2 regions of the Xenorhabdus littoralis genome follow, and region 1 is predicted to be linked to the other one. Evidence: predicted binding sites of a transcription regulator. Region 1 holds the regulator's gene; the other holds the start of a gene.

The links. The regulator CRP, encoded in region 1, controls carbon source genes, mostly activating them, when cyclic AMP is high. The targets are predictions, from matches to a motif close to ATGTGANNNNNNTCACAT.
Region 2: the regulator CRP is predicted to act here: its motif matches at 5,206-5,223, upstream of FE394_RS00025 (NupC/NupG family nucleoside CNT transporter).

Annotation. Positions count from the first base shown of each region.
Region 1 covers NZ_VCDP01000040.1:16,203-35,028, forward strand. Annotated here, with positions in the region: gene FE394_RS11630 (pyridoxal phosphate-dependent decarboxylase family protein) at 1-397, opposite strand, end outside; gene FE394_RS11635 (glycoside hydrolase family 113) at 424-1,407, opposite strand; gene mobB (molybdopterin-guanine dinucleotide biosynthesis protein MobB) at 1,410-1,982, opposite strand; gene mobA (molybdenum cofactor guanylyltransferase MobA) at 1,979-2,581, opposite strand; gene FE394_RS11650 (YihD family protein) at 2,758-3,027, shown strand; gene FE394_RS11655 (serine/threonine protein kinase) at 3,049-4,035, shown strand; gene dsbA (thiol:disulfide interchange protein DsbA) at 4,053-4,676, shown strand; gene polA (DNA polymerase I) at 5,096-7,888, shown strand; gene spfP (small protein SpfP) at 8,198-8,245, shown strand; gene yihA (ribosome biogenesis GTP-binding protein YihA/YsxC) at 8,392-9,015, opposite strand; gene FE394_RS11675 (LysR family transcriptional regulator) at 9,144-10,037, opposite strand; gene FE394_RS11680 (AEC family transporter) at 10,165-11,124, shown strand; gene ppiA (peptidylprolyl isomerase A) at 11,388-11,954, shown strand; gene FE394_RS11690 (aminodeoxychorismate synthase component II) at 12,201-12,776, shown strand; gene FE394_RS11695 (aspartate aminotransferase family protein) at 12,899-14,137, shown strand; gene crp (cAMP-activated global transcriptional regulator CRP) at 14,220-14,852, opposite strand; gene FE394_RS11705 (phosphoribulokinase) at 15,213-16,082, opposite strand; gene FE394_RS11710 (YheU family protein) at 16,162-16,380, opposite strand; gene FE394_RS11715 (hydrolase) at 16,377-17,393, opposite strand; gene FE394_RS11720 (LysE family translocator) at 17,494-18,099, shown strand; gene murP (PTS N-acetylmuramic acid transporter subunit IIBC) at 18,116-18,826, opposite strand, start outside.
Region 2 covers NZ_VCDP01000001.1:1,040-13,954, forward strand. Annotated here, with positions in the region: gene deoB (phosphopentomutase) at 1-1,057, opposite strand, end outside; gene deoA (thymidine phosphorylase) at 1,138-2,475, opposite strand; gene deoC (deoxyribose-phosphate aldolase) at 2,560-3,339, opposite strand; gene FE394_RS00025 (NupC/NupG family nucleoside CNT transporter) at 3,767-5,032, opposite strand; gene FE394_RS00030 (TatD family hydrolase) at 5,384-6,154, opposite strand; gene FE394_RS00035 (patatin-like phospholipase family protein) at 6,155-7,264, opposite strand; gene sigJ (RNA polymerase sigma factor SigJ) at 7,561-8,496, opposite strand; gene FE394_RS00045 (antibiotic biosynthesis monooxygenase family protein) at 8,918-9,217, shown strand; gene FE394_RS00050 (BON domain-containing protein) at 9,286-9,687, opposite strand; gene prfC (peptide chain release factor 3) at 9,882-11,471, opposite strand; gene rimI (ribosomal protein S18-alanine N-acetyltransferase) at 11,666-12,130, opposite strand; gene FE394_RS00065 (DNA polymerase III subunit psi) at 12,099-12,509, opposite strand; gene rsmC (16S rRNA (guanine(1207)-N(2))-methyltransferase RsmC) at 12,637-12,915, shown strand, end outside.

The sequences.
Region 1 (18,826 bases):
ATGATAAATTCAATAGCTCTAAAACCCAGCGCCCTGCGATCTTTTCTAATTCATTAGCAACGGGAGAGGATGATTCCATTAATGCTATTTGATCCCAGGCGCTGCTTATGATGTTAGCTCCCATAGCGGCAGGTGTTGAGCCACCGACAACCAAGCCGAAATATCGGCCTCCTGTTGTCGCCACGGTTGCGGGAGAGCCGTATGCATGGAGCTGTTCAAGTACTTGTTGGCAGTTGGTTCCTTGTTGGGGCAAAGGCTTATCGAAATTTTGTAAACCTGATAACGCATCGGCGTCGGGAAATACCCGTTGGTTTCGTACTTCACTGACGTAGTCGTACGCGATTTCACTTGCTATTTTCACCGCAGACAGCGAGGCATCGCGAATAGGATCTTTCATTGTTGAGTTTCTCTTTTATCGTTATTTTATTTTTCATACCATCCAGAGATGATTTTCTCGGCTGCTTCAGAGTGGATCTGATAAGCATGATTCGTATCATGAGAGCCAATAAACCAGATTGAAAATCCTTTAAAATAGGATTTTATTTCCAATACTTCTCTATAAGCCCGCCATCCGTTAATTTGAACGTCTGTTGAGAACACGGCTGAAACATCTGGGTTCCAAGGGTATTTCAGACCTAATTCACGGGCCGGAATATTAAAACCACCAAAATAGACCGGTTTTCCTGTCGCCTGATGTAATTGTTCGAGTTGTTGAATGATATTTTGTTCGCGGTTATAAACTGTTGTTGAGAATAAACTTTGTTTTGTTTCTGTATAAGAAGGAATATTCTTATCTGAAACCTCGAACCAACTATCAATGCTGACAATATCGACTCTTTTTAAATAAGGGCGGTTAATTTTCTCGATAAATCTTTTTTCGTAGATAGAGTCCCAAATCGCGGTTACCCACCAATTCATCTGGTATAGCACATTGCCTTGGTATTGTCGGCGGACAAAATCGATGACATCATTCCAATAGCCTTCCGCATATTCCATATTGACAAAGTTGGAGGCGATTTTCAGTCCGTAAATAGTATATTGATTGGTGATTGACGTCAGAATGTCCTGTAAAACGATGGTTTTCCAATGCCAGAAGAAATCATTGATGTTACTCGGATTCCATTCTGTTTCACCGATTCCGCCTTGTTGAATGAATGGGAAAGGTTCAACAATAATTTGGATATTATGGCGCAATAACTCCTCAATTAGAGTAATGGCTTTTTTCTTCTGAGATTGATTAACGGCCATAATAGAGGAGGTAACATCCGGAATATCTATTTGGATAGGTACATTGACGGTATTTAAATTGAAACGACTGATATCGGATAAAATTTTTTCTATATTTTCAACATCCCATACTGTGATATTGCCGGATTTTATTTTTCCTGTTTTTACTGTATTCATCATAATCAATACCCTCGTATTTTTTGTGAATATAGCCATTCAATAATAAACGTTGATACCTGCTCCGGTTGATTGATATCAAGCTGTGGAAGTGATGTAGTCAGGAGAATATTACTGGCAATTGCAATGACATAGGGATCAAGTAGCTCATTAACGGTATGGTTCAGACCATCCCGGTAAAGTACTATTTTCGGGATAGGCTCTTGCTTGAATCCTTCAATCAGTATCAGATCCAGTAAATTCGCGTCGAACTGGCTGGCGAGGTATTGCAGATCCAGCTCGGGCAGATCCGGTGTTTCTGTCATCAGTGCCCAGCGTTGCTGACTGGCGACCAATGTTTGGGCTGCTCCTGCTTTGCGCAGTTCATAACTGTCTTTGCCCGGTTTATCCACATCCATATTGTGATGGGTATGTTTAATAAGCCCAACGCGGATATGTTGTCGGCGCAATAATGGGATGAGCTGTTTTAATAGCGTCGTTTTGCCTGTCCCACTATAAGCGGTGATACCCAGCATGGGCAGTATTGTATTAGACGATATGGTATTAGACGGTATTGTCCCGTTGATACTATGACTCATGCTGATTCCTGGAACTTATCCCAATGGTGGAATTCCCAGTTATGGCATTCTTCAAGTGTATTTAAGTTAGTGAATGCATTGGGATCAGGAAAATAGACGGCTTTTGCCTTAATCATCTGCATAAAAAACATGAGTTTTCTATCCCCCAGTGCAAGGTAGCTTTCCAATCGGGGGATCAGGCTGCGGTGCATCAGAGCTAAGGTCGGGTGGGCGCGTTTGCAGTCATGGGCATAAGCAGCCCAAGCGTGTTGTTTGTAATGCCACAGTTTTGCGACGAGGTCTTCGGGGAAATCAGGTACGTCACAGGGAACAAACACCACCCATTCATTGATGGCGTTTTTCAAAACCGACAGCATACCCGCCAGCGGCCCGGAAAAATCGGTAACGATATCCGGTATGATGGGATAACCACTTTGTTGATAAGTCCCCAGATTACGATTGGCATTAATTAATAGCTCATGAACCTGTGGCTGCAATTTTGCGGCGATATGTTGGTACAATGGTGAGCCATCGAATTGTAACAATCCTTTGTCATTTCCCCCCATTCGGGTGGATAGTCCCCCAGCCAGAATTGCGCCACTGATTTTTGTCTGCGTCATGTTAAATTACCTGATATTGGGCAATGAAATTTTTTTAAGTATATATAACCATTGTAAATCAATATCTAACGATGCTGCTTTGAGGGGGAAGTATAACCTTTACGTCGATTGACAGACCAATTCTTTCTCAAAACCGTTAACCTTGTTAATTTATATAGTTAAATTAGGAATTAAAAATGAAGTGTCAGCGCCTCAACGAAGTGATCGAACTTTTACATCCGGTATGGGAGAATGAGCCGGATTTAAATCTGGTGGAACTCTTGCAAAAACAAGCTGATGAAGCGGGTTTCAAAGGACCGTTGGCTGAGTTAACGGATGATGTTCTGATTTATCACCTGAAAATGCGCGGTACGGATAGCCATGCAGAAATTCCCGGCCTGAAAAAAGATTATGAAGAAGATTTTAAGACCGCTTTGTTGCGTGCCCGAGGCATTATTAAAGACTGATAAAGAGAGAATCGTGTAGTGATGGAACCAAAGGCTTTTAATTTTCAGAATATTACGCCGGATTTGATTATGGATGCCATAGTGCAGTCTGGCTTGTACATTGATTCTGGTCTGACTGAACTGAATAGTTATGAAAATCGCGTTTATCAGTTCATGGATGAAAACCGTAAACGCTATGTCGTGAAGTTTTATCGTCCCATGCGTTGGAGCAGGCAGCAGATCCAAGAGGAACATGATTTCGCGCATGACTTGCAGCAGGCTGATTTGTCGGTTGCCGCTCCGCTGATGTTTGATGGGCAGACGGTGTTGGAGTATGGTGGTTTCTGTTTTGCCATTTTCCCCAGTGTGGGGGGACGTCAGTACGAATTGGACAATTTTGACCAGTTGGAAGATGTTGGCCGATTACTGGGAAAAATGCATCAAATTGGTCGCCAAAAAACCTTTTCTGCACGTCCTACCCTCAATCTTGATGAATATTTGTATCAACCGTATCAATATTTGGCTGAATGTGAACTTATATCTGCTAAATATAAGAAAGGTTTTCTTGCTGCGCTGGATGAGTTGAACAAAGCCGTCGCAGGTCAATGGCATAATGACTGGTCAGCATTGCGGTTGCATGGTGATTGTCATGCCGGCAATATTTTGTGGCGTGATGAGGCATGGTTTGTTGATCTTGATGATGCCCGTAATGGCCCTGCGGTTCAGGATTTGTGGATGCTGCTCAATGGGGCACGGCAGGAACGACTGATTCAGTTGGATATCTTGCTTGAGTCATATAGTCAGTTTACGGATTTTGATCCGAAGACACTGGCTCTGATAGAGCCGCTGCGTGCGATGAGAATGGTCTATTATTTGGCTTGGGTTGCTCGTCGTTGGCAAGATCCGGCTTTTCCCAAAGCATTTCCGTGGATGGCCGACAGTGATTTCTGGCATACGCAAATAAATATTTTTTCCGAACAAATAAAGCTGTTACAGGAAAAACCTTTACAGCTTAACCCGATGTATTAATCTTTCTGGAGACCATTATGAGAAAATTTTGGCTAGTACTGGTTGGCGCGTTTATGGCATTCAATGCATCCGCTGCCGATTTTTCTGAAGGCAAACAATATACTGAATTAAAAAAAGCGGTTGCGGGTCAGCCACAGGTTTTGGAGTTTTTCTCTTTTTATTGCCCGCACTGTTATCAGTTTGAAAATGTTTATCATGTGCCTTCTACTGTTGAGAAAAACCTGCCAGCAGGTGTGACCCATGAGCGTTATCATGTCGATTTTCTGGGACTTTTGGGTAAAGATCTGACGGATGCATGGGCGGTTGCGATCGTCATGAAGATTGAAGATAAAATCACTCCAATTCTGTTTGAGGGTATTCAGAAAAGCCAAAGCATCAATAGTAAGGAAGATATTCGCAAAGCCTTTATCAAGGCTGGTGTACCGGGTGAAGAATATGATGCTGCATTGAACAGTTTTATTGTGCAATCTGTAGCCGCTAAAGAGCGACAGGCATCTAAGGATTTCGAATTGCGCGGCGTTCCGGCAGTATTTGTCAATGGAAAATACTTGATTAACAACGGCGGCGTTGAAGGGACTTCTGTGCTGGACTATGGAAAAAGTTTCTCTGAAACAGTGAATTATCTGGTGACAAAAAAATAAGCCGCAGGCCAGGCCATAAAGGAAACAAGAACTCTGGCACTAATATAAAATAACATAGGCATTGTGTCAGCTATGATAAAGCTGGCACAATACTTGCTGAAAAGCCCCTTTCATAACATAAACTCCGGTAATATCCACAAGTCGGTGATTTTTAAGTGATTGCAATATTTTCTTAATATTTCTTGTAATTCATTGATTTTTACCTCCTGTTAATTACTCTTTATAGTGATAAACATAAATCTGCTTTATGTGCCAATTTTTTGTGCACAAAGTTATCCACAGAACACTCATCAAAATATTTGTTATAAAATGCAGGTTAGTACGAGAAAATTCTCGCAAAATTCGTCTATAACGACGCAGTATGGCATTCTATTCTTTATTCATTCCAATTCATCCCACAGAACGACGAAGAAAATTTTATGGTACAGATAGCAGACAATCCCCTGATTTTGGTTGATGGTTCTTCATACCTTTATCGTGCATACCATGCGTTTCCTCCACTGACGAATAGTGCGGGAGAACCGACCGGCGCCATGTATGGCGTACTGAACATGCTGCGCAGTTTAATCATGCAGTATAGATCCAGTCATGTGGCGGTTGTGTTTGATGCCAAAGGCAAAACGTTCCGTGATGAGTTATTTGCCGAATATAAATCCCACCGCCCCCCGATGCCGGATGATTTGCGTGCTCAGATTGAGCCGCTACACAAAATGGTTAAGGCAATGGGCTTGCCAATTCTGGTCATACCGGGTGTCGAAGCCGATGATGTCATCGGAACATTGGCGTTGCAGGCGGAAAAGGAAGGCCGTTCGGTCCTGATCAGCACGGGTGATAAAGATATGGCGCAGTTGGTGACACCGAATATCACGCTGATTAATACCATGACCAATACCATTTTAGGGCCGCAAGAAGTCACGGAAAAGTATGGTATTCCGCCTGAACTGATCATCGATTTCCTCGCCCTGATGGGGGATTCTTCCGATAACATTCCCGGTGTGCCGGGTGTTGGTGAGAAAACTGCACTGGGATTATTGCAAGGCCTCGGCGGGTTGGATGATATCTATACCAGACTTGATGAAATTGCCACTCTCAGCTTCCGTGGAGCCAAAACGCTGAGCGGAAAAATGGAATTGCATAAAGAGGTCGCCTATCTTTCATATAAACTGGCAACGATTAAAACTGATGTTGAGCTAGATACAACTTGTCTGGAACTTTCCGTTGTGCCACCAGATGCGGATGAACTGTTGGTGCTGTTCAGTCATTATGAATTCAAGCGTTGGATTAACGGCGTACAGAATGGCACTTGGCTGGAGGGTAATAGTCAAAAACCGGCTAATATCAATGCCAAATCAGAATCAGTGGTAGCTACGCCAACTGCGGTTAAGATTTCACCGGAAAACTATCAAACCATTCTTGAACGTCAATCCCTTGATGAGTGGATTGAAAAGCTGAAGCTGGCACCGGCATTCTCTTTTGATACTGAGACTGACGGCCTTGATACACTGACTGCTAATCTGGTGGGAATGTCTTTTGCTATTGTAGCGGGAGAATCAGAAGTTGAAGCAGCTTATCTGCCACTGGGACACGACTATCTGGATGCGCCACAACAACTGGATCTGCATGATGTTCTCGCGGCTTTAAAACCGTTGCTGGAAGATGCTGGCCTGCCCAAAATTGGTCAGAACCTGAAATTTGACCGTGGTATCCTCGCCCGTTATGACATTGCTTTGAATGGCATCGTTTTCGATACCATGCTGGAGTCGTATGTCCTGAATAGCGTGGCAGGACGGCATGACATGGACAGTCTGGCAGAGCGTCATCTTAGTTATAAAACGACTACGTTTGAAGAAATCGCAGGCAAAGGGAAAAAACAGCTCACCTTCAATCAAATTCCGCTGGAGGAAGCATCAAAATATGCGGCTGAAGATGCGGATGTGACTTTGCGATTGCATCAGGCGATGTACCCTCAGTTGGAGAGCGAATCGACGCTGACAAAGGTTTTCCAGAAAATCGAAATGCCGCTAGTACCGGTACTTTCCCGTATCGAGCGGACAGGCGTATTGATCGATGCCCAAACGTTGGCAGAACATTCACGGGAAATTACTGCGCGTTTAGATGAGTTGGAAAAATCCGCCTATGTGTTGGCGGGTGAAGAATTCAATCTGGCTTCACCTAAGCAGTTGCAAGTCATTTTGTTTGAAAAGATGGGCCTGCCTGTGCTGAAAAAGACGCCAAATGGTGCGCCATCGACGAACGAAGAAGTGTTGGAAGAGTTGGCAGAGAGTCATGAGTTACCCCGCGTTATTTTAGAACATCGTGGTTTGGCAAAACTGAAATCCACTTATACAGATAAATTGCCTCAGATGGTGAATCCACTGACAAATCGCGTTCATACTTCATACCATCAGGCAGTGACTGCGACAGGGCGACTCTCTTCCCGTGATCCAAACCTGCAAAATATTCCTGTCCGCAACGATGAAGGACGGCGTATCCGTCAGGCATTTATTGCGCCGAAAGGCTACCGCATTATGGCGGCGGACTATTCGCAGATCGAATTGCGGATTATGGCGCATCTGTCACAGGATAAAGGTTTGCTGGAGGCGTTTGCGCAAGGTAAAGATATTCACCGTGCGACTGCCGCCGAAGTATTTGGTGTATCACTGGAACAGGTGACCAGCGAGCAGCGTCGCAGTGCTAAGGCGATTAACTTTGGCCTGATTTATGGTATGAGTGCGTTTGGTTTATCCCGCCAGTTGGGCATTCCACGCGGCGAGGCACAACGTTATATGGATCTCTATTTTGAGCGCTATCCGGGAGTGTTGGCTTATATGGAACGTACACGCCAGCAAGCCGCCGATCATGGATTTGTTGAAACGCTGGAAGGCCGTCGATTATATCTGCCGGATATCAAATCACGTAATGCTATGCGCCGTAAGGCTTCAGAGCGTGAAGCCATCAATGCACCGATGCAGGGTACAGCAGCGGATATTATTAAGTTGGCAATGATTGTGGTAGATGACTGGATCGTCAATGAGCAGCCAAATGTGCGCATGATCATGCAGGTTCACGATGAATTGGTGTTTGAAGTGCATGAGTCTGAATTGGAGTCTGCTGAACAGAAAATCAGAGAGTTGATGGAACAAAGTATGCAGCTTGATGTGCCATTAAAAGTGGATGTCGGTACTGGTGATAACTGGGATCAGGCGCACTGATTTTTTATTGAATAGTTTTTATTGAATATTGTTTATTGAATAGTTTTTATGAAATTACGGTTTATTTAATGAACGATAATTGTCTGGCGTGTGCCGCAACGAGGCTTGTAACAACAATTTGAGTTAGGTTTTGGATTAGATCTAGATCTCACAATTATGTAATTAAACTACATTGATGATGAAGTAATAACCTGATTTGGTTAAATAATAGAAGCTGAATCGAGGTAATCAATGAAAATTAATTACAAAAAAGTCTTTTTTTGATTAAAGGAATAGGGTAAAGTTGTCGGCGTAGGGTACAGAGGTAAGATGTTCTATCTTTCAGACCTTTTACTTCACGTAATCGGATTTAGCTGAATATTAGCTGCCCCAGTCATCTTTTTTGACTGGGGCGTTTTTTTATGTCCGTTTTATACCTTTCACCGATCAATTTGCAGCGTTATTGGCTGCAATTTGAGGTCTATCGGGTATGGTCGATGGGGATGTGGTGAGCGCGGGGGATGTTACTCCACCTCGATGGCAGGTTGGTTGAACCAAAGATCAAGCTTCTGCTCAAGTTTATCGATGCCGATTTTTTTCGGGGAAGAGAAGTATTCGATCTGAACATCACCATCCAGAGACGCCAATTCCTGACGGACTTTTGCCAGTTGGCTTTTACGGACACCGGATGCCAGTTTATCGGCTTTAGTCAGCAAGACCATAACAGGCACTTGCATCACAACAGCCCATTCGATCATCTGCATATCCAGATCTTTCAGCGGATGACGGATATCCATCAAAACCACCAGTCCCAGCAGGCATTCACGCTTCTGGAGATATTCTCCCAAGGCTTTCTGCCATTTGCGTTTCATCTCTTCGGGTACTTCAGCGTAACCATAACCCGGTAAATCCACCAGACGAACCCCTTCTTCCACTTCGAACAGGTTAATCAGCTGAGTACGGCCCGGAGTTTTACTGGTACGCGCAAGGCTCTTTTGGCGGGTCAATGCGTTTAACGCACTGGATTTACCCGCATTTGACCTACCGGCAAACGCTACCTCAATGCCCACATCTTGAGGCAGGTGGCGAATGTCAGGTGCACTCGTGACAAAGTGGGTCATGTGATAGTTGTAGTTTTTGATAGTCAAAATGATTCTCTCCTAGAGAAATACACAAAAATAGCGCGGTGATTATACCGAGAGCAATGGCTTGTGGACAGGTGTAACTTTATTCCGGTATTTTTGTAACCCGAAATCTCTTGGATATATATCGGCATTTATAATGATAGAGAACGTCGTAGATAATCAGCAAAAAGCGTGTATAACTCCCCTTGAGCTGTAATATGCAAAACAAGCTGAATTTCTGGAACGCTGGGTGCGCCATGCTCGGATGATAATATATACAGATCATCGGTTAATGCACTATGCGGTAATAATCCAATCCCAATCCCATGTTCTACCGCGCTTTTTATGTTTTCGAATGAGGAACTGACATAAGCGAAGAAATACGGTTTTCCTACATGTTCCAGCGCCTTAACTGCACAGTTTCGAATAACACAGCCTTCGGCAAAAATGACTAACGGGATTTCTTGGATTTTATTGAAATATTCGGCTCTTGAGGCGACCCAATGCAATGAATCGATATACAGGATGCTTCTGTTATTGGCGTTAATTGGTTGTCCTGCCATTTCTTTAGTAATGGCCATGTCTAATTGACGTTTTCCCAGTAGGTCAGTAAGAACAGCCGATGAGGCCGCAGTAATTTCTATTTTTAATCCAGGATATTCAGCCAGACACCAAGAGATCGCTTCATGCAGATTTTTGATGCCAAAATCATCAGGAACACCGAGCGCTATTCTGCCTTTCAGTTGCGATTTTTTCACTGATTGAAGCGCCTGTGTCATACGGGAAAGAATGTCTTTGGCCGCAGGTAATAGCTGTTTTCCTTCATCGGTTAAACCAATAATATAGCCTTGGCGTCGATCAATCAGGCGGCAGCCGATATCCTCTTCAAGCCGTTTAATGCTAAGGCTAAGCGTAGACTGTGTACGTCCTAACTCTTCACCTGCTTTAGCAAATCCGCCATGTGTGGCAACAAACACAAATGCACGTAGTTGCTCAAGCGTTATCCCACGCCCATCAAAACGATTGGTACGAGTATCCAGCGTCATAGAGTTACCCTTGCGGCCATCATTGAGAAATTCAATGATAAAAAAGGAATTATTTATTTAACAAAATTAAATAACTATCACAACATTGCCAAACAGCATATAAAAATTCATGTGGGAGCGATTTTAAATGGCTATGATCGTTGCGCCAATATTTTTGATCATATTTATCGGTTATTGTTTTGGTCGTTTGAATCCTGATAGCGGACATTCTGATAAATTAATCAATGATTATGTACTTTATATCGCACTCCCGGCCTTATTGTTTCTCGCTATTGCAAAAGCTGAGATCAATGAATTGCGGCAGTGGGATTTTATTACTGCTACTCTTGTTGGCATTGGTGCCGCGTATATTTTAGGGGCGTTGATAGCAAAAATCATGGGAATTGGTTTACCTGAATCGTCGATTTTAAGCATGGGGGCGTGTTATGGCACTACCGGATATATGGGTGTCCCAATCCTGATTTCTGTTTATGGTGAGTCTGCTGCATTGCCCGCAGCTATTGCCACTATCCTGCATAATATTCCCGCTATTATGGCCGTTATCATTAGTTACGATATTTTTTCCACGCGGCAATCTGGCAGTAAAATATCCATTGGTCACACTCTTGCTAAGGCATTAAAAACCACATTGACTAACCCTTTAACTGTCTCAGTTATTACTGGTTTGGTCTTTGTTATCTTCAGGTTCCCCGTCCCGGAATTTCTGCAATCTTTTGCGGGTTTTCTTGGGAATGCCGCCGGTCCAACGGCGTTATTCGCGTTGGGATTAGGATTATCCCGCCTTAAAGTTACAGAACATATCAATGGCGGGGCGCTACAACTTGCAGTGCCGATGTTGCTCCTCAAATTAGGTATTCAACCACTGGTTACGTTTATCTGCGCTTATTATCTCTTGGGGATGCAGCAGAAAGATAATGTCTGGTTGATTGCCGCTGTCGTTATGGCTGCTCAGCCGATCGGTGCAGGAGTATATGTTTTTGCCAACAAATATGGTTTCAAACAGGATGTTATTTCCCTTTCTATTATTATCTCCCTGCTTATTGCATTGGCGACGATGCCTGTTGTTCTGCAATTGTTTTCTGCGTAAGTTTGGAGGGTCATCTTCAACGAAACAATGTGATACTAGAATGCGTTAGCGTGGAAAGCGCATCAATATTGAGCTTATTCCGAAAATAGCTTTCGTCAAAGTATGCGAATATAAAAGTTTCACAGATAGATTTTCTCTCAATTCATCTAAAATACTCGTAAATGTAGGTAAATCTTTGGAAGTTATTCCCATTGGGAATTACACTTAATGAGTTTTGTTGTTATGAGTTTTATTGTTGACCTCAAAAAATAAAGGAACCATCAATGTTTAAACGTATTTTAGTGTCGTTTATGACTGCATGTGCTATCAGTGCGATAGCTGTTCCAGCATTGGCTGCCGAAACCCACGTAAAGCTGATGACATCAGCCGGAGAGATTGAACTTGCGTTGGATGGCGATAAGGCACCAATGAGTACTAAGAATTTTGTTCAGTATGTCAATGATGGATTTTATAACAACACTATTTTCCATCGTGTGATTCCCGGCTTTATGATCCAGGGTGGCGGCTTCACAAAAGATATGAAGCAGAAAGCCACCAGAGATCCCATCAAGAATGAAGCAGACAACGGTTTACGTAATCTTCGTGGCACTATCGCTATGGCACGTACCGCAGATAAAGACAGTGCAACCAGTCAGTTTTTTATCAACGTTACCGATAATGCTTTCCTTGACCACGGGCAGCGTGATTTCGGTTATGCCGTTTTTGGTAAAGTCGTAAAAGGCATGGATGTGGTAGATAAAATTTCTCAGGTCAAAACAGAAAATGTTGGTCCTTACCAAAATGTACCCGCGAAACCGATTGTGATCTTGTCAGCTAAAGTTGGGCCTTAATTGATCGAAAGCATGTAAGACGGTATTCAGATAATCATAATTGGTTATTTGAGTGCCGTCCGGTGTTTCCCTTATCCTTTCTTCCCCTCTCTGCACGCCCCTATTTTAAAAATACTTCTGTGGTATGATGAGTCCCCCCGTTGCCGTTGATACTGCTTTACCTGATTTTACCGTAATACAGAATGCATAATACCCTAATGGGGTAGGGCGACTTATAAAACTATAAAATCAGTAGGATATACTCCTATGTTACTAATAATAGATAACTACGATTCTTTTACATTCAATTTATATCAATATTTTTGCGAGTTAGGGACAGAGGTTTTAGTTAAGCGCAATGATGAGCTACAGCTTGAAGATATCGAAAAGCTGGCGCCTACACACTTAGTTATTTCTCCAGGGCCTTGTACGCCGGATGAAGCAGGCATCTCACTGGAAGCGATTTCGCATTTTGCCGGTAAGTTGCCTATCCTCGGTGTGTGTTTGGGGCATCAGGCGATAGGTCAGGCTTTTGGTGCCAGCGTTGTCAAAGCCCGCGAGATAATGCATGGGAAAACCAGTCTGCTCCATCATAGCCAGCAAGGAGTATTTAAGGGTTTGGATCATCCATTGACAGTCACTCGGTATCATTCTCTGGTCATTGCGGCTGAAACGCTTCCTGCCTCATTTGAAGTCACAGCATGGAGCCAGCGTAATGGTGATGTGGATGAAATCATGGGAATACGTCACCGCACCTTGCCATTAGAAGGAGTGCAGTTCCATCCGGAAAGCATTCTGAGTGAGCAGGGACATGAGTTATTAAATAATTTCCTAAAATATTAATCAGATACTACAGGCAGTCCCTCACTCTGGCTTTTTTTATTTGCTCTAATGTGATTTTTTATTCATATTTAGTGATTATTATTTCACTTCGATATGGCAAATATAAAAATAAGGTGAGGGGAATGGCAGAAAAAACAGCAAAAAGCAGAAATGATTACGATCAGGTTATGCTGCCAATCTATGCGCCGTCGAGCTTTATTCCGGTCAGGGGTAAAGGTAGTCGGGTATGGGATCAATTAGGTAAAGAATATATTGATTTCGCTGGTGGTATTGCGGTCTTGGCGCTGGGACACTGCCATCCCGCCCTGGTGGATACCCTGAAACAGCAAGGTGAAAAATTGTGGCATGTCAGCAATATTTTTACCAATGAATCCGCCTTAACCTTAGCGCAAAAATTGATTGATGCGACGTTTGCACAGAAGGTTTTTTTCGCTAACTCTGGTGCGGAAGCCAATGAAGCGGCATTTAAATTAGCTCGTCGTTATGCAATTACCAGCCATCATCCCGATAAAACCAAAATTATTGCTTTCCATCAGGCGTTTCATGGGCGCACATTTTTTACTGTTTCGGTAGGAGGACAACCGAAATATGCTGAAAGATTCGGGCCTAAACCTGCTGATATTGTCCACGTTCCTTTTAATGATTTAGATGCTGTCAGGGCTGTGATCGATGATCGCACCTGTGCTGTTGTTTTGGAGCCGATTCAAGGAGAGGGTGGTGTTACTCCCGCAACGACAGAATTTCTTCATGGTGTGCGTGAGTTGTGCCATGAACATCAGGCTCTGCTGATTTTTGATGAAGTGCAGAGTGGAATGGGGCGGACAGGCAAGTTATATGCTTATCAACATGATGGGATCAATCCTGATATTCTGACGACGGCAAAAGCGTTGGGTGGGGGATTCCCAATCAGTGCGATGCTGACGACCGATGATATTGCGGCTGCAATGGAAGTAGGAGCTCATGGGACAACTTATGGCGGAAATCCGCTGGCTTGTGCCATTGGCTGTACTGCATTGGATATCATTAACACGCCGGAAGTGTTGACGGGAGTGGGAAAACGTCACGATCTCTTTATCCACGCCTTGGAAAAAATAAACCAAAAATATGGCATCTTCCATGAAATCCGGGGAAAAGGGCTGCTTATCGGAGCGGTACTGAAATCTGAATATCAGGGTAAAGCCGGAAAAATATTGCAACAAGCGACAGAGCAAGGCGTGATGTTATTGAGTGCCGGAGACAGTATTTTGCGCTTTACGCCATCATTAATTATTCCTGAGGATGAGATAACAGAAGGCATGGCGCGGTTGGATGCAGCAATAGCACACGCGTTAGCGCTTTATTGTTCGAAAGAAGGTGGTTGAAAAGAAACTGCCTGAATCCTGAATAAAAAAAGCCAGTGCAGAAAATAGATTGCACTGGCCGAGTTTCAGGTTTTTTCAGGAACTAACGGGTTCCATAAACAACGATGGTTTTACCATGTGCAGAGATCAAGTTTTGATCTTCCAGCATTTTCAGGATACGGCCAACTGTTTCACGGGAACAACCCACAATCTGCCCAATTTCCTGACGTGTGATTTTGATCTGCATACCATCAGGATGCGTCATCGCATCAGGCTGTTTTGCCAGATTAAGTAATGTTTGGGCAATACGGCCTGTGACATCCAGAAAGGCTAAGTTACCTACTTTTTCGGAAGTTGTTTGTAAGCGGCTTGCCATCTGAGCAGATAAACGCATTAGAATGTCTGGATTGACCTGAATTAACTGGCGAAATTTCTTGTAAGAAATTTCAGCCACTTCACAGGCACTTTTAGCCCGCACCCAAGCAGTACGTTCTTGCCCTTCTTCAAACAATCCAAGTTCACCAATGAAATCCCCTTGATTTAAATAAGAGAGAATCATTTCCTTGCCTTCTTCATCTTTTATTAAAACGGCAACTGAGCCTTTAACAATGTAGTAAAGCGTCTCTGCTTTCTCGCCTTGATGAATAAGCGTGCTCTTGGATGGATATTTGTGAATATGGCAGTGTGACAAAAACCATTCAAGAGTAGGGTCTGTTTGTGGCTTGCCGAGAACCATTCGCTTTATCCTCTGTTGTTATTTCTGCCTTTATGATAAGAGAAACAGACAGTTTCTCTTTAGGCTAGCTTTATAAAGTCAATAGATTAACATATTAACTTGCTGAAAAACTGATAAGCGGAAATTTTATATGAATGAAAATATGTACATGTCGGTGTATTTATCTTAATCCATATTTCTTGTCAGCCCGCTTGTAACCTAGTTTGTAACACAGGAAAACATTTCTGTCTTCTCCTGTATCGCTTCAGCCTATTAAACTGGTTGCCAGATTACCAGAAATCAGTCTAAAGAGTCGGTTTTATTGTTTCTGTATTATTGTTTTTTGTTACCCGTTTTATTAAAAATAAAATTAGATTTAATTTATGAGATTTTTTTGCCTTCCAATAATTGTTGAACGAGAGGTGCCATAATTAATTCCATGGCAAGTCTCATTTTTCCTCCCGGAACAACGATGGTATTTATGCTGGAAATAAATGATCCCTGAAGCATTGCCAGTAAATAAGGAAAATCAATTTGGGTTAGGCCACGAAAGCGAATTACGATAAAACTTTCGTCCAGCGAGGGAATGGCTTTGGCTGAAAAAGGATTAGAAGTATCAACGGTGGGAACGCGCTGGAAATTGATATGAGTACGTGAAAACTGCGGTGTGATATAGCGGATATAGTCATCCATTGAACGGACAACGGAATCCATGACCGCTTCTCTGGAGTGTCCGCGCTCGCTGGTATCACGGATTAGCTTTTGTATCCATTCAAGGTTGACTATCGGAACAACGCCAACCAGCAAATCCACATAACCGGCGACATTGTGTTGCTGGGTGACAACACCGCCATGCAATCCTTCATAAAACAGAATATCAGTGCCTGACGGCAAAGGTTCCCACGGTGTGAAAGTACCCGGTACTTGGTTATAGGGTACGGCCTCATCGTAGGTATGAAGATATTTCCGGCAGCGGCCGCTACCTGTTTCTCCATACTCATAAAACGTTTTTTCCAGCATGCTGAAATCGTTGGCTTCTGGCCCGAAATAACTGATATGTCTGCCCTGTTCTTTCGTTTTCCGAATCTCGGCATCCATTTCAGGACGAGTATAACGATGGAAACTATCCCCTTCGATTATTGCGGCAGTGGCGTCTAGCTGTTGAAATATTTTGCGAAAAGCTACACTGGTTGTTGTTGTTCCAGCTCCACTGGAGCCAGTGATTGCAATGACCGGGTGTTTGGCAGACATGAACAGACTCCTTAATCAATAAAAATTGGGATCATCTTTTTTCAATCAGTCGCTGAGGATGCATAAAATAAGTCAGACCTTATGGACGGAACATCTCTTTAGGTACGATATTGACCGTTTCGTGTAATTCAGACCATACCAGCAGAACCTCCCCCCGTTCAAGTTGACGTTTGACATCCTGTACTTTTTGTTCAAGTGTTTTTTCCTGTTCGCCGTAATCCGTGCCTTCCCGCAGGACAAAACTTTCGATTAAAGTGTAAAGAGTATCGGCTTCCAGCTGTTGCCACGGGATCATCATTGTGATTGCTCCTGATGATGTTGTAATTGTTCTGCATGTAATGGCTCTAAATAAGGCGATAACCAGTCAGGGATACGCTGTTCCAGCCACATCTGTGGGTTTGTCAGTGAGCCTCCGACAAAACCCACATGCCCTCCATACTCAGTCATTTGATATTCAATATTAGGCGGTAAATGTGCCAGTTCGGGGATAACTTCAGGCGTCATGAAAGGATCATCTTTTGCGTGGATGATCAGCAGTGGAGTCGTGATATCCGGCAAACGAGGCAGTGCGCTGCATTGGTGATAATAATCACCGGCATCTTTAAAGCCGTGAATTTTGGCTGTGACGGCATCATCAAATTCACGCAGCTTTTTCATTGAATTGAGCTGGCTGAGACTTAAGGGAAGAGAGTCGGGATAACGCAGTAATTTACGGGTAGCATTATTTTTCAGTTTATTGAGCAGATAGCGTTGATATATCTTAGAAAATCCTTGCTCGATCCGCTTAGAACAAGCTTCCAGCATAAACGGGGCGGAGACAATGACCGCAGAATCCACTTGGGCATGTTCTTTCTCCTCAGCCAGATAACAGGCCAGCATATTACCGCCCAGAGAATAACCAACCGCAGCAGTAGGAACATCGCCATAAGTCGTTTTTAACCAGTTGAGGAAATAGCGGGCATCACTGGTTTCCCCTGAATGATAAATGCGTTGTTGGCGATTAGGTTCACCACTACATCCACGAAAATGCATCACCACACCAAGCCAGCCTTTTTCCTGACAGGCGCTGATCAAACCATGGGCATAAGGACTGTTGAAGCCTCCCTCTAAACCATGAAAAAGAACCATGCGCGGTTTGTGGGAAGCCGTTTCGGGATCTTCGCTCCATGCCAAATCCACAAAATCATCATCGGGTAAACTGAGCCGCTGCCAATGAGGTTGCAATTTTGGGCGACGTCGAAGCAGACGAGGCAAAAAAGTTTGTAAATGGGGGTTGCTGGCCCCGCTTAAGGGATAAAAGTTATCACTCATAATGAATTGATTTCATGATTAGTTGTCTTGTATGTGGAATAACATACTGCTATTTTCCTTGAAAGGAAATGTTGACCATTTGGGTGAGGGGCGTCTACCCATGACCGTAAGCCTTATATTCTCTCTTAGTACATTTATGTTTATTTCTGCTGTCACTCCGGGGCCAAACAATTTGTTGCTGGCATCATCGGGGGCCAATTTTGGTATCCGCCGCTCGACTCCTCTTTGTCTGGGTATCGTTTTGGGGATGCAGACAATTTTGGTGTTATCTGCCTTTGGTGTTGCTGCGTTGCTGCTGCTCTATCCTGCCCTGCATACGGGCTTGAAAGTGCTTGGTAGCGTATATTTATTGTGGCTGGCCTGGAAAACAGCGACTTCGCATTATAAGCGACTGGATACCGCAACGCAGGCAGGAACGCCAATAAAAGTTCATCAAGCTTGGTTATTACAGTTTTTGAATCCTAAAACATGGCTTATGGGCTTAGGCGCAGTCAGTAGCTATAGCCTGTCCGGAGTGCAATATAACCACTCTGTTTTTACCATTAGTGTAGTGATGTTAGTTTCCAGCACTATCGCTGGAATCATTTGGCTGCTTCTCGGTTCACTCATCGGGCGTTTACTAAAAAATCGCCACTCGTGGTTTATATTCAATATCGCAATGGGTATTCTGACTGCTGCCTGCGTACCCCTGATCTGGATTGATTGACATCGATTCGGCTGAATTAACTCAGGTCGATATTTTTACTGCCGAAGAATAACGTCAACACAAAGCCAGCAATATAAGCCACAATCAGCCCGGTACCGTATATTGCCATGCCGGTGAAAATACCACTGTTGGAAGTCATCAAGGGAAGGGCAACCAATCCCGAGGGGCCGAAAACACTATTCAATCCGACCGGCCATCCCCACCAGGCAACCAGCCCGATAAAAAAACCACCCACAGCACCGCCGAGACAGGCGGTGACAAAAGGTTTGACGCGAGGCAGGGTGACACCATAAATCAAGGGTTCTCCGATACCCAGAAATCCTGGAATGATGGCGCCCTTGATTTGAGTACGTAGCTGAGAGCCTTTTTGGGCTTTCATATATAACGCCAGAGCCGATCCGACTTGACCCGCTCCTGCCATTGCCAGAATAGGAAAGAGAGAGTTGAAACCTTGTGCATCCATCAAGGCAAAATAGACGGGGACAAAGCCTTGATGCACACCAAACATCACGGCGATTAAGAACAATCCCGCCAAGATAGCAGTCCCGAATGGATTGCCATTCAAGTTAATGAACAGCCATGACATCGCGGTAAACAGATAACTGCCAACGGGCATAATAATGACAAAAGCAACAGCGCCCATGATGAGCAGAGTAACGGCGGAGGTCAGGATCATATCCAGATCAGCAGGCATGATTTTCCGGATCTGTTTTTCTACCCAAGCACC
Region 2 (12,915 bases), on a different contig from region 1:
TCGGGTCACAGCCGTGGTCAGCGGTAAAGATCAGGATGTCATCGTCTTTAACCAGTTTCAGCATTTCTGGCAGACGACGGTCAAATAATTCCAGTGCTGCCGCGTAACCAGCCACATCACGGCGATGACCGTAAGATGAGTCGAAATCGACAAAGTTGGTAAATACGATGGTATTATCGCCTGCCTGCTCCATTTCAATCAATGAAGCATCAAACAGGGCATCAATTCCTGTCGCTTTGACTTTTTTAGTGATACCCACGTTCGCGTAAATATCTGCAATCTTACCAATGGAAACCACTTCACCCTGTTTCTCATCAACCAGCTTTTTCAGGATGGTTGGGGCGGGCGGCTCAACAGCTAAGTCATGGCGGTTGCCTGTACGCTGGAAATTACCGGTTTTGTCACCCACAAATGGGCGGGCAATAACACGGCCAATATTATAATCACCAATATTCAGCTCTTCACGCGCGATTTCGCACAGTTCATACAGACGATCCAAGCCAAATGTCTCTTCATGGCAGGCAATCTGGAAAACAGAATCCGCAGAGGTGTAGAAAATCGGCTTGCCGGTTTTCATGTGCTCTTCACCCAGATTATCCAGAATAACCGTACCGGAAGAGTGACAGTTACCCAGATATCCCGGAAGATTCGCGCGCTCAACCAGTTTATCCAGCAGTTCCTGCGGGAAACTGTTTTCTTCATCACTGAAATAGCCCCAGTCAAACAGAACCGGAACGCCTGCAATTTCCCAGTGTCCCGATGGCGTGTCTTTACCAGAAGAAAGTTCACTCGCATAACCATAAGCGCCAATAATGTCAGCGTCTTTATCCAGACCAATCGGGAAGATTCCGCAAGACTCTTCCGCCGCTTTGCCTAATCCCAGACGGCTCAGGTTTGGCAAATGTAATGGCCCTTTACGGCCGATATCAGCCTCACCACGGGCACATTGTTCTGCAATATGCCCTAATGTGTTAGATCCCGTATCACCAAACTTTTCAGCATCTGCACTTGCTCCGATGCCGAAGGAATCCAATACCATGATGAATGTACGTTTCATAATTTTCTCCTGCGTCAATTCACGCTATCAATGCGGAAACTGCCAGCTATTAAATCTATTTTGAATTCTTGTGTGACGGTTTATCCACTGATATGCCGATAAACCATAGGAGTAGTGGCTGTTGTTTCGGTTTCTTCAACCCTATCCTTAAAAATAAAGGCGTTACGTACTGCTTCTGCGGCTTCATGCCAGACTTTTTCACTATTGGCATGAATCATCGCCAGTGGAGTACCTGCATCCACTTTTGTCCCTAACGCAACGATATCACTCAGCCCCACACTGTAATTAATAGGATCAGTCGCCTTACGACGGCCTCCCCCCAATACAACAACAGACATGCCCAATGCACGGGTGTCCATTTCTGCAATGATGCCATTTTTTCCAGCCAATACGGGTTTTCTAAAATCCGCAGTCGGCAGGTAATGAGCATAATTTTCGACAAAATCGATCGGGCCTTTCTGGGCCGCCACCATGCGACCAAATATTTCTGCCGCTTTGCCGCTGTCTAGCACCGCCTGTAATTTACGGTGTGCATCATCACGATCGCTTGCCAGATTGCCTGAAACCAACATTTCAACAGACAATGCCATCGTCACTTCAAATAAGCGGGGATTACGGTATTCCCCGGTCAGGAATTGGACTGCTTCACGCACTTCCAGCGCATTACCCGCACTGGATGCCAGAACTTGATTCATATCCGTCAACAGCGCCGTTGTTTTGCAACCCGCACCATTGGCGACCTTGACGATGGATTCTGCCAGCTTTTCCGATTGTTCGTAAGTCGGCATAAATGCCCCTGAGCCGACTTTCACATCCATCACCAGCGCATCCAAACCTTCGGCCAGTTTTTTACCTAAGATAGATGCCGTAATCAAAGGGATGGAATCAACGGTCGCAGTAATATCACGTGTCGCATAAAAACGTTTGTCAGCCGGAGCCAATGAGCTGGTCTGCCCGATAATTGCGACACCCACATCCCGAATAATGTCACGGAAACGCCGTTCATCAGGGAAGATGTCAAAACCGGGGATTGATTCTAATTTATCCAGTGTTCCACCGGTATGCCCCAAACCACGCCCCGAGATCATCGGAACGTATCCTCCGCAAGCGGCCACCATCGGGCCAAGCATCAGAGAAGTGACATCTCCCACGCCACCCGTCGAGTGTTTATCAACAATCGGGCCGGGTAAATTCAATTTTTTCCAATCTAAAACCGTACCGGAATCACGCATTGCCAGTGTCAATGCGACACGTTCTTCCATCGTCATATCATGGAAATAGATGGTCATTGCCAATGCCGCGATCTGTCCTTCGGAAACCGTGTTATCACGAACTCCGTTAATAAAGAACCGGATCTCTTCTTCGCTCAGTGGATGACCATCACGTTTTTTGCGAATAATTTCCTGTGTCAGAAACAAAGCTACCTCCCAATCATTATTATCTGAAAAGAATGGCAGTAATGCACACTGTCTTAGCGTACATTTAATCAGTCATTATTGATCTTAATAACCACTACTCTGCTTTTGTCCCTGATGACCAAGGGTTGTCAGCAAACTACTTAACAAACTGGAAGCGCCAAAACGGAAATGACGGGAATCAGCCCATTTGTCTCCCATGATGCGCTCAACTAACGCTAAATGTTGTGCCGCTTCTTCGGCGGTTCGCACACCACCAGCAGGTTTAAAACCAACGCTATCACCGACGCCCATATCGCGGATCACGCGCAGCATAATTTCGGCACTTTCGAGAGTCGCATTAACGGGGACTTTACCGGTTGAGGTTTTGATAAAATCAGCACCTGCCTTGATCGCGATTTCAGATGCTTTCCGAATCAGATCCGCTTCTTTTAATTCGCCTGTTTCGATGATGACTTTTAGCCAGACACCTGATTCAGCACAGGCTGTTTTACAGGCTTTTACCAAATCGAAACCAATCTGTTCATTGCCTGCCATCAATGCACGATAAGGGAAAACGACGTCCACTTCATCAGCACCGTAGGCGATGGCAGCACGAGTTTCAGCCAGTGCAACGTCAATATCATCGTTGCCATGCGGGAAATTAGTCACTGTGGCAATGCGGATATCGGGTGTTCCCTGTTCACGCAATACCTTGCGAGCGACAGGAATAAAACGTGGGTAGATACAGACGGCAGCCGTATGTCCGGCAGGACTGTTTGCCTGACGACAAAGTGCGGTCACTTTCTCATCGGTATCATCATCATTAAGAGTAGTTAAATCCATCAAACTCAGTGCACGCTGAGCGGCGGCGGTTAAATCGGTCATAAAACTCTCCAACGGTATTATTATCGTGACTGAATCAGTCCACACATTCTTTTGTACGATGATTCTGAACGAACGATAGTTTTACTGATTATGTTCTAACATTTCTTTTTAACAACACGCTCATTCATTTGTTGGCGAGTGAACTTGGTTCCTTGAAGAGGTCGCCACAAGTATCAGTTTAATCCATAAAATCTTCATGTATCATCATTTGAACATGTTAATGAGCAATAGTTAGTGCTTTAAATCACACTAATCAAATCACAATTGCAACAGTAAACATTTTATTGTGAATAAAATCACATTAAAGGGTTTCAGGAAAAACAAAAGCAGGTGAGAAATCTCACCTGCATTCAATTTAATACACAATCCCTGTGTCTTACCATGTCCCGGATTTTACGATTTCCGGCGTTTTACTATTCCCGGCGTTTTACAATGCGAGGAAGAATCCGGCAATTGTTGCACTCATCAAGTTAGAGAGTGAACCTGCCAGTACAGCTTTCAGGCCGAAACGGGCAATGTCACCACGACGGTTTGGTGCCATACCGCCCAATCCACCCAACAAGATCGCAACTGAAGACAAGTTAGCGAAACCACACAGGGCAAAGGAGATAATCGCTTTGGTATGTTCGGAGAGCACTTGCAGACCTGCCGCCTTAACCATATCATCCGCTTTCAGGTATTCACCAAAGTTCATGAATGCCACGAATTCGTTAACGACCAGTTTCTGACCGATGAAAGAACCCGCAATGGTCGCTTCATTCCACGGAACACCGATAAGATAGGCTATTGGTGCAAAAACCCAGCCCAGAATCAGTTCCATGGATAATTGAGGATAATCGAACCATCCGCCGACGCCGCCTAAGATACCATTCAGCAAAGCAATCAATGCGGTGAATGCCAGCAGCATTGCGCCGACGTTCAGAGCCAGTTGCATACCTGATGCTGCACCTGACGCTGCGGCATCAATGATATTCGCAGGGCGATCTTCCGCCGATATCAGTGACATGGCATCAGCAGTATCATGAGTTTTTTCAGTTTCCGGCACCATCAGTTTTGCAAACAGCAGGCCACCCGGCGCAGCCATAAATGAAGCCGCAATCAGATATTCCAACGGAACACCCATTTGAGCATAACCCGCCAACACTGAACCCGCTACAGAGGCCAAACCACCACACATAACGGCAAACAGCTCCGATTGAGTCATGGTAGAAATATAAGGGCGGACAACCAGAGGTGCTTCGGTTTGACCTACGAAAATATTCGCAGTTGCAGACAGAGATTCAGTCCGTGATGTTCCCAGTACTTTCTGCAAACCACCACCCAAGATTTTGATGATGAGCTGCATAATGCCCATGTAATACAGAACTGCGATAAGTGAGGAGAAGAAAACGATCACTGGTAAAACACGCAGGGCAAAAATAAAGCCACCGCCGCCAAACAGTTCAAACATTTTGTCGGAAACCAATCCGCCAAAAATAAAGTCTGTTCCTTTCTGGCCATATCCAATCACGTTGGAAACGCCTTTTGAAATCGCGACCAAAACGTCTTTGCCAGCCGGTACGTAAAGTACAAATGCCCCGACAGCAACCTGAATCAGAAAGGCGCCCAGGACAGTACGTATTTTAATGGCTCGATAGTTACTGGAGAAGAGCACCGCGATGAAAACCAGCACTACCATCCCGATCAGGCTCATAAAGAGTTGCATTGGAAGAATCCCTGTTCACTGTATGAATAATAAAAAAATATGTCAGTTATTCTGTAAGTTCCTACTGACATTGTGTGTGAGCCGATTATACCTAGTACCAAAAAGGAACAAGCAACTAACATCACAAATTAATACAGCAAAAAGTAATATAAAAACTAAAAATGAGATATTCATCACATAAAACCACCTAGTTTCGGTGGAATTAGATAATATGACGGATAAAGAGGTAAAAAAAAGGATAAATAAGCAGAGAATATAAGTTAAGCGTTATTAATATTTATAAAAAATAACGGTATGTTTACACGACGATAAAACCTTTATGATTTTTGTTGGTCAGGATTAACTTAGTGTAAATAGAGCCATACTGTTTTCATAGACTTGATTGGCAATTTCATCTGACGATTCTTGACGCAATCCGCACAATACGGAAAAAACCTGCGCGACTCTTTCTGGGCGGTTGGGCTGCCCTTGAAACCCCGATAATGGCATATCAGGCGCATCCGTTTCCAAGACTAAAGATGACAGAGGTAACTGTGAAATAGTGCTACGTGTCTTTTGTGCTCTGTCATAAGTAATCGTTCCTCCTACCCCAATGTAAAACCCCATACGAATAAAGGCCCGGGCTTGGGACAAACTGCCTGCAAAACCATGGATCACGCCTGTACATGGCAATTTATGTTGTCGCAATATTGCGGCCAATTGATCGTGGCTTTTTCTGGAGTGAAGTATCACAGGTAAATCATACTGCTTGGCTAGTTTTAGCTGTACTTCCAACACGCTTTTCTGTTTCTCAAATTGGGGTTCTGGCATATAAAGGTCAAGACCAATTTCACCTACCGCCACACATTTGGTACTTCTTTCTTTCAGACGCTGATCCAACGCATCTAAATGCGCATTTTGATGTTCACGAATATAGAGTGGGTGTAAACCAAATGCAGCATAAATTGAAGGATGATTCTCTGCCAACACCGCCACTCGCTGGAAATTCATTTGATTCACCGTGGGCACGATAATTTTTTCCACGCCCATTTGTCTGGCTTGTTCCAGACTTGTTGCCTCATCACCAGCAAAGGGCGGAAAATCGAAATGGCAGTGTGTATCGATAAACATCTACTTATCCAAATTACTCATCATGATCGGGTCAGCTTCCTGAAGATCATCAACCAAATCAGGGGTGGTCATTTCTTCTATCGGACAGTCGATACTGTTCAAGAAATGGCTTCTCCGGGAGCTATTACTGTTGATGCCATTACGACATACTCCATAGCTCTTACGTTCTGAGAGCCCAAACTTTCCTCCGACAAAAGTATGCCCGATAGTTGCCAAAAAATATCGCCCGCAACGCCGTCCCAAATGATAATCCTGATTTAAAGCGCTGACCCGGCTTCCCAGTGCCATGGTAGTCAACGGCGCAGGCGGATAAATTTCAAATACCTGCACATCATCCGGTGGATTCTCAATAAATTTCTGCGTTCGGTGGTAACTCTGGGCATGGAGATTGAGCATTTTGACCATTTTTTGCAGACTGCTGGTTTCCAGCCAGCGCTCCATGCGCTTGAACCACTGAGGTGTATAGTAAAGCTGGGAGGGAACTGTCCGGATCACAACAATGGTATCCGCACCACGGCGATAAGCTTCTTGCACCGGTATCGCATCACAAATGCCGCCATCTTGATAAACCACATCGCCAAGGGTAACACCATTACGATAAAAACCCGGAATGGCGCTGGAGGCTTTTATAACGTTCATCCAGTTTTTTTCATCAGGATGTAAATAATCAGCCTCAAAGTCATCTGCCCGGCAGGCACACATGTAGAATTCGCGTCCCGCATCAAATTGGTGCATCGCAGCAGAGATATTGAGTGGTAACTGTTCAGATATGGTATCAATATACCAATCCAGATCGATCAGATGCCCGCCGCGAACAAAGCGAAGTGGATTGAAAAAGGCGGAGTCGGTTGTATAACGATTGATGATTTTACGGGCATAGCCTCGTTGACCGCAAATATAGGCAGAAAGATTCTGAGCACCCGCCGACGTCCCAAGGAACAATTCAAACGGATTAAAACCAAGACGAAGAAACTCATCCAAAACACCTGCGGTAAAAATCCCCCTTTGGCCACCGCCTTCACAAACGAGCGCAATTTTCCCCGGTTTGATCTGTGAGTTGTAAGCCAAAGGTTCTATATTACCCAACGTTATTGGAATATGTTTCCCCACTCTTATCCTCCTCTAACAATTATTGGCAGCGCATCAAGGCACTTGTTGAATATCTATCAGTATATTGTTACTCAAACAACTTATTTGTAATGCTTTAGTTAAACAGTGATATATCTATTCTAGTCTCTGTTCATCTTTGTCGTTTCCGCTTTAAGAATCAGCATAACCCAATTGACGAGACTCCCCCATCCTTATCATGCTTTTTGGATACCGGATATGCGATGAGGCGGATGCCAGTCTTATCCGGGCGACGAGCTAACGTTGTCATAATTAATGGCCTCATTTAGATTAATGTACTAATTCCAGCCAGTTAATTTTTCCGGATTGCGCATGACCCAAATATCACAAATACGTCCCTCCCTGACACACGTTGAGATCACAGTGATAGTGCGATCATCCACCTTACCGATAAGTCCGGGTTCTCCGTTGACAACCGCATCTTCGATCCGAAGATCGCTTCGACGTTCGAAAGCCGACAGGAAAAAATTGATAATTGCATCTCGGCCAAATAGTGGTTCAGTCGCAGCGCTGACAAAGCCACCACCATCGGTAACGGCATAAGCGTGTTCGTCCAAAACAGCAACCAGATCTTTGATGTTTCCTGTAACCCATGCTGCCCTGAACGCGGCATTCACCCGAGAGTGTTCCGCAGAAGGGCGGGTAAAATGACTTTCTTGACCGATCCGCTTTCGTCCAGATGAAGCAAGCTGACGACACGCTTGTGGCGTCCTTCTGACGATCTCACTGATTTCTTCAAACGAATATTGGAAAACATCATGAAGAATAAAGCTAATACGCTCAGCAGGAGTCATTTTTTCAAGGACGACCATCAATGCCATGGAAACCGAATTCGCAAGAATAAGATGATCAACAGGATCAGTGCCTTCAGAAGATTCGAATACTGACGTCCAGCTTTCATCTTGAGAAACGGGTTCAGGCAACCATTCGCCGATATAGATTTCACGTTTGGACTTGGCTGATTTAAGTTTATCGAAGCAAATTCTTGTCAGTGTTGTTCGTTGCCAGGCAATGGGGGATATAATTTGTTTACGTTCAGAATGGGGTAGTTTGTACCATCGCAGGTAAGTTTCTTGAACAGCATCTTCAGCATCTGGAATGGTTCCCAGAAACCTGTAGGCCAACGATTCAAGCTTAAAACGCTCAGAATCTTCAGGATATACCTGAACCAGATTATCATCAGCTTCACACTCCGCCTGTTTCTGCTTATTCATGCTTATTTTCCTAAACTTCGGTTCTGGAGAAAAATGCCAGAGGATTGAGTAGACACAACGTTCACCCAGAGGCAGAAGAAGATTCACAAAAAACGTAGCCTCTCAATTATATATAAATATTTCTATTGTTTTTAGGGTAAAGCATCACCGCGCCCCTGAAAAACTCTCCTGAAAAAACTCTCCTGAAAAAAAAGTCGCAATTCCTTCACCTATAAAGATTTCCCGACACTCTAATGACGAAAGACAAGGTGAAAATGTCAGGTACAAAATTCCGGAATGAAGAATTTTTTCCACAATGACCTGACATTCTGGAGCGATTAGTCGTCTATATATTGGGCTCAACGAGTTTATACCCAACTAGCAAGACTCTAACCCACTGAGGGTGGACAAAACCTACTATTTATTTAAGGAGGGAGATGTAATGTCTGAAGTTACATTCATCAATGTCATTGAAGTCGATCCGAAGAACCAAGCTGAAGTTATCAAATTGCTGCAAGAAGGAACCGAATCAGTTATTAGCAAACGACCCGGTTTTATTTCAGTTACTTTACTGGCAAGCGCAGATGGCTGCCGTGTTGTGAATATTGCGAAATGGGAGAACGTTGCCGATATTAAAGCAACGCAGGCTGACCCCGCGTCAGCAGAATTCGCAAGACGCACCGCAGAACTTTCTAAAGCCAACCCGGGAGTTTATAACATCGTCGGACAGTATTCCGCCTGAATTCATCACCATATAGGCTATATGGAAAGAGTGGCTTATTTCCAGCCACTCTATTCATAATATGTCAGCTATTTTTTAATTTCTATCGTGCTTTTCACCGATTTGACACCTTTCACTCCATGAGTAATTTTAGCTATTTCCGCCGCTTGGTGTTTGTTTTTGACAAAACCGGAAAGGTAGACAACCCCTTTTTCCGTTTTCACGGAAATATCATTACTGTTGATACCTTTATGTTCCAGTAATGCCCCTTTTACTTTTGCTGTAATAGCACTGTCATCCAAGTAGACATCCGCACTCTGCAAGGAGTGATTAACCTTTTTCCCTGCATGTTCTATAGAACTATCAACTTTTTGTTCCGTCCCCTCCAGCGTTTTTCCTGAAGAGATTTCCGTTGCCAGAGCACTGCCACTAATCAGTACCGAGCCCAGAACAACAGCCAGCAGTGAATGTGTAAACTTGATATTTTTCATCCTACCACCTTCTTTAACATAAGCCAGAATCGTTACCAGAACAGTATGTCAACTCAGTCGTAGTGATAAAATGGGTTTTACAAAAAATAACGTATATTTTCATTAAACCAGAGAATTATTCTTCAATTGAATAAGAATATAGATAATGTGAATGGTAAATTAAGGGCCAACTGAATAGTTGACCCAGATAAACATTAGTGTTCCCGTGTTTTACGGAAAGTGACATCAGGATAGCGCTCACTGGTCAGGTTTAAATTAACCATTGTCGGTGCAATGTAAGTTAAGTTATCACCACCATCGAATGCCAAGTTCAGCTCATTTTTGCGCTTGAACTCTTCCAGTTTCTTCACATCATCACACTCAACCCAACGCGCTGTGGAAACGTTAACGGGTTCATACAGTGCCTCAACGTTGTATTCACTTTTCAAGCGAGCAACAACAACATCAAACTGAAGCACACCCACTGCACCAACGATAAGATCGTTATTGGCAAGTGGACGGAATACTTGTACAGCACCTTCTTCTGACAATTGAACCAGACCTTTAAGCAATTGCTTCTGTTTCAACGGATCGCGCAGACGGATACGGCGGAACAATTCTGGTGCAAAGTTTGGAATGCCGGTAAATTTCAGTTCTTCGCCTTGGGTAAAGGTATCGCCAATCTGGATTGTGCCATGATTGTGCAGACCGATAATGTCTCCCGGATAGGCTTGTTCAACATGGGAACGATCTCCGGCCATAAAAGTCAGTGCATCAGAAATGACAACGTCTTTCTTAATGCGGACTTGGCGCAGTTTCATGCCTTTTTCATATTTACCGGAAACAACACGCAAAAATGCCACACGGTCACGGTGTTTCGGGTCCATATTGGCCTGAATTTTGAAAACAAAACCGGTGAATTTCTCTTCACTGGATATAACTTCACGTGAGTCAGCCTTACGGGGCATTGGCGTTGGCGCCCATTCAACAAGGCCGTCCAACATATGATCAACACCGAAGTTACCCAATGCAGTACCAAAAAATACTGGCGTCAGCTCACCTTGTAAAAAGGCGTCCTGATCAAATTCATGAGATGCCCCTTTAACCAGTTCCAGCTCTTCACGTAATTGATTCGCCAGATCTTCGCCCACAGCGGCATCCAGTTCAGGATTATCCAGTCCTTTGATAGCGCGGACTTCCTGAATCGTATGTCCCTGACCGGTTTGGTACAGATAAACCTCATCAAGGTAAAGATGATAAACCCCCTTGAAGGACTTACCACAACCGATAGGCCATGTAATTGGGCTACAGGCGATTTTCAGCTCATTTTCCACTTCATCCATCAGCTCCATCGGATCGCGGATATCACGGTCAAGCTTATTCATGAATGTCAGGATTGGCGTGTCACGCAGACGGGTCACTTCCATCAGCTTACGAGTACGATCTTCAACCCCTTTCGCAGCGTCAATGACCATCAAACAACAGTCAACGGCGGTTAAGGTACGGTAAGTATCTTCGGAGAAGTCTTCGTGTCCCGGGGTATCCAGTAAGTTAACCAGACAATCACCATAAGGAAACTGCATCACAGAAGTGGTAATCGAAATACCACGCTGTTTTTCCATCTCCATCCAGTCAGATTTAGCGTGTTGGTTAGAACCCCGGCCTTTTACCGTTCCCGCTTTCTGGATCGCCTGTCCGAACAGCAATACTTTTTCGGTGATAGTGGTTTTACCCGCATCGGGATGGGAAATTATTGCAAAAGTTCTTCTCGCCGCCACTTCCTTGGCAAAACTGAGTTCTCGCATGTTATTTTTTCCAATGATGTACAACGTGATGTACAGAAAATAAATTTGCGAAAATTTTACACTGATAACGCCTCCTTGCAAATTATAACCTGTAGGCAGTACGGGGAGTGTTATGGCACACTGATTTGGTCACAGTAAAGTGGTTAGAATTGCGACTGTGAAAAAGGCCACGCAAGGAGCGCAGCCTTATATTATTAAATGTCCTGCCAATCTCCACCAAACAACGGTAACGCCATAATGATGGCATCTTCCTTTCCTGTCGCAGTCGGATAATAATTCTTGCGGATGGAAACTTCATTGAAACCCAGATCTTCATATAAACGGATAGCCGACTGATTAGAGCTCCGCACTTCAAGCCACAGTGTGTTGATCTGTTTTTCCGGCAATATCTTGATAAGATATTGTAGCAATTTCCGGCCATATCCCTGCGATTGATGCTCAGGATGAATGGCAATATTAAATAACGTGGCTTCATCCATAACGTATTGTGTTATGGCAAAACCAATAATCTGGTCATCCAGTGTGATTTTATAGTTGAGATAGCGTTCTCCCTGATTGGAGTAAAAAGTTTTTTCACTCCACGGAAACGCATGGCTAGCCTGTTCTATTTGAAATACTAAAGGAAGATCAACGGGAGTTAATAGAGAAATATTCTTCATAATGGTAAATTTGTTGCCAAAGAGCGCGTTTTGCATTCCCATCAAGAGATAAGTCATTTAATGCCGGGCTTCTCAAAGAAATCCCTTGTATTGATAAGGTAATATCAACTCCCAGCAGCCAGCATGGGCAGTGGATTGATTCCGAAAGTAGCTCAACATCTTTTGTCGTGATGCAATATACCGATGAGGCGTCAATCCCCATGGTTGTGAAAATATCAGCAAACAATGAATGACTTAAGTCGATATGATCATGGGTAATGATCAATAGACGGGTTGAATCAGGGATGAGGACAGACAATTCACCTTGCAAGGCCATCGGGCTACGCAAAATCCATTGGGTGATCCCCAATTGGGAGAGTAATCTGTCACGCTTCGTCATCGTGTTTTATTCCATCTGCCATAAAAAAATAACAAGTCATATATTATCAGAGGGCTTATCTCTGCGCCAATCAGTATGCCCACTGGTATGTATACTTGGACAAAGATTTATAAGGAGCTATACATAGATGTCAGTATTAACCCCGGCCAGCGAAGTTATCCTGCGCCATCATGAGCAATTCCACTCCCATCACCTGCTTTTTGCCGGTGATCTTCAGGACAATCTGGCAACGGAAATCGAAGCTGCAAGTGTGCGGGTGCACACTAATCAATATCACCACTGGCAATCTCTGATTCGTCAACTCGGTGATAATGCGCAATTTGGCCTTGTAGCGGACAGCACATTTATTAAGGAATGTGATACGCTGATTTATTACTGGCCAAAAAGCAAGCAAGAAGCACGTTTC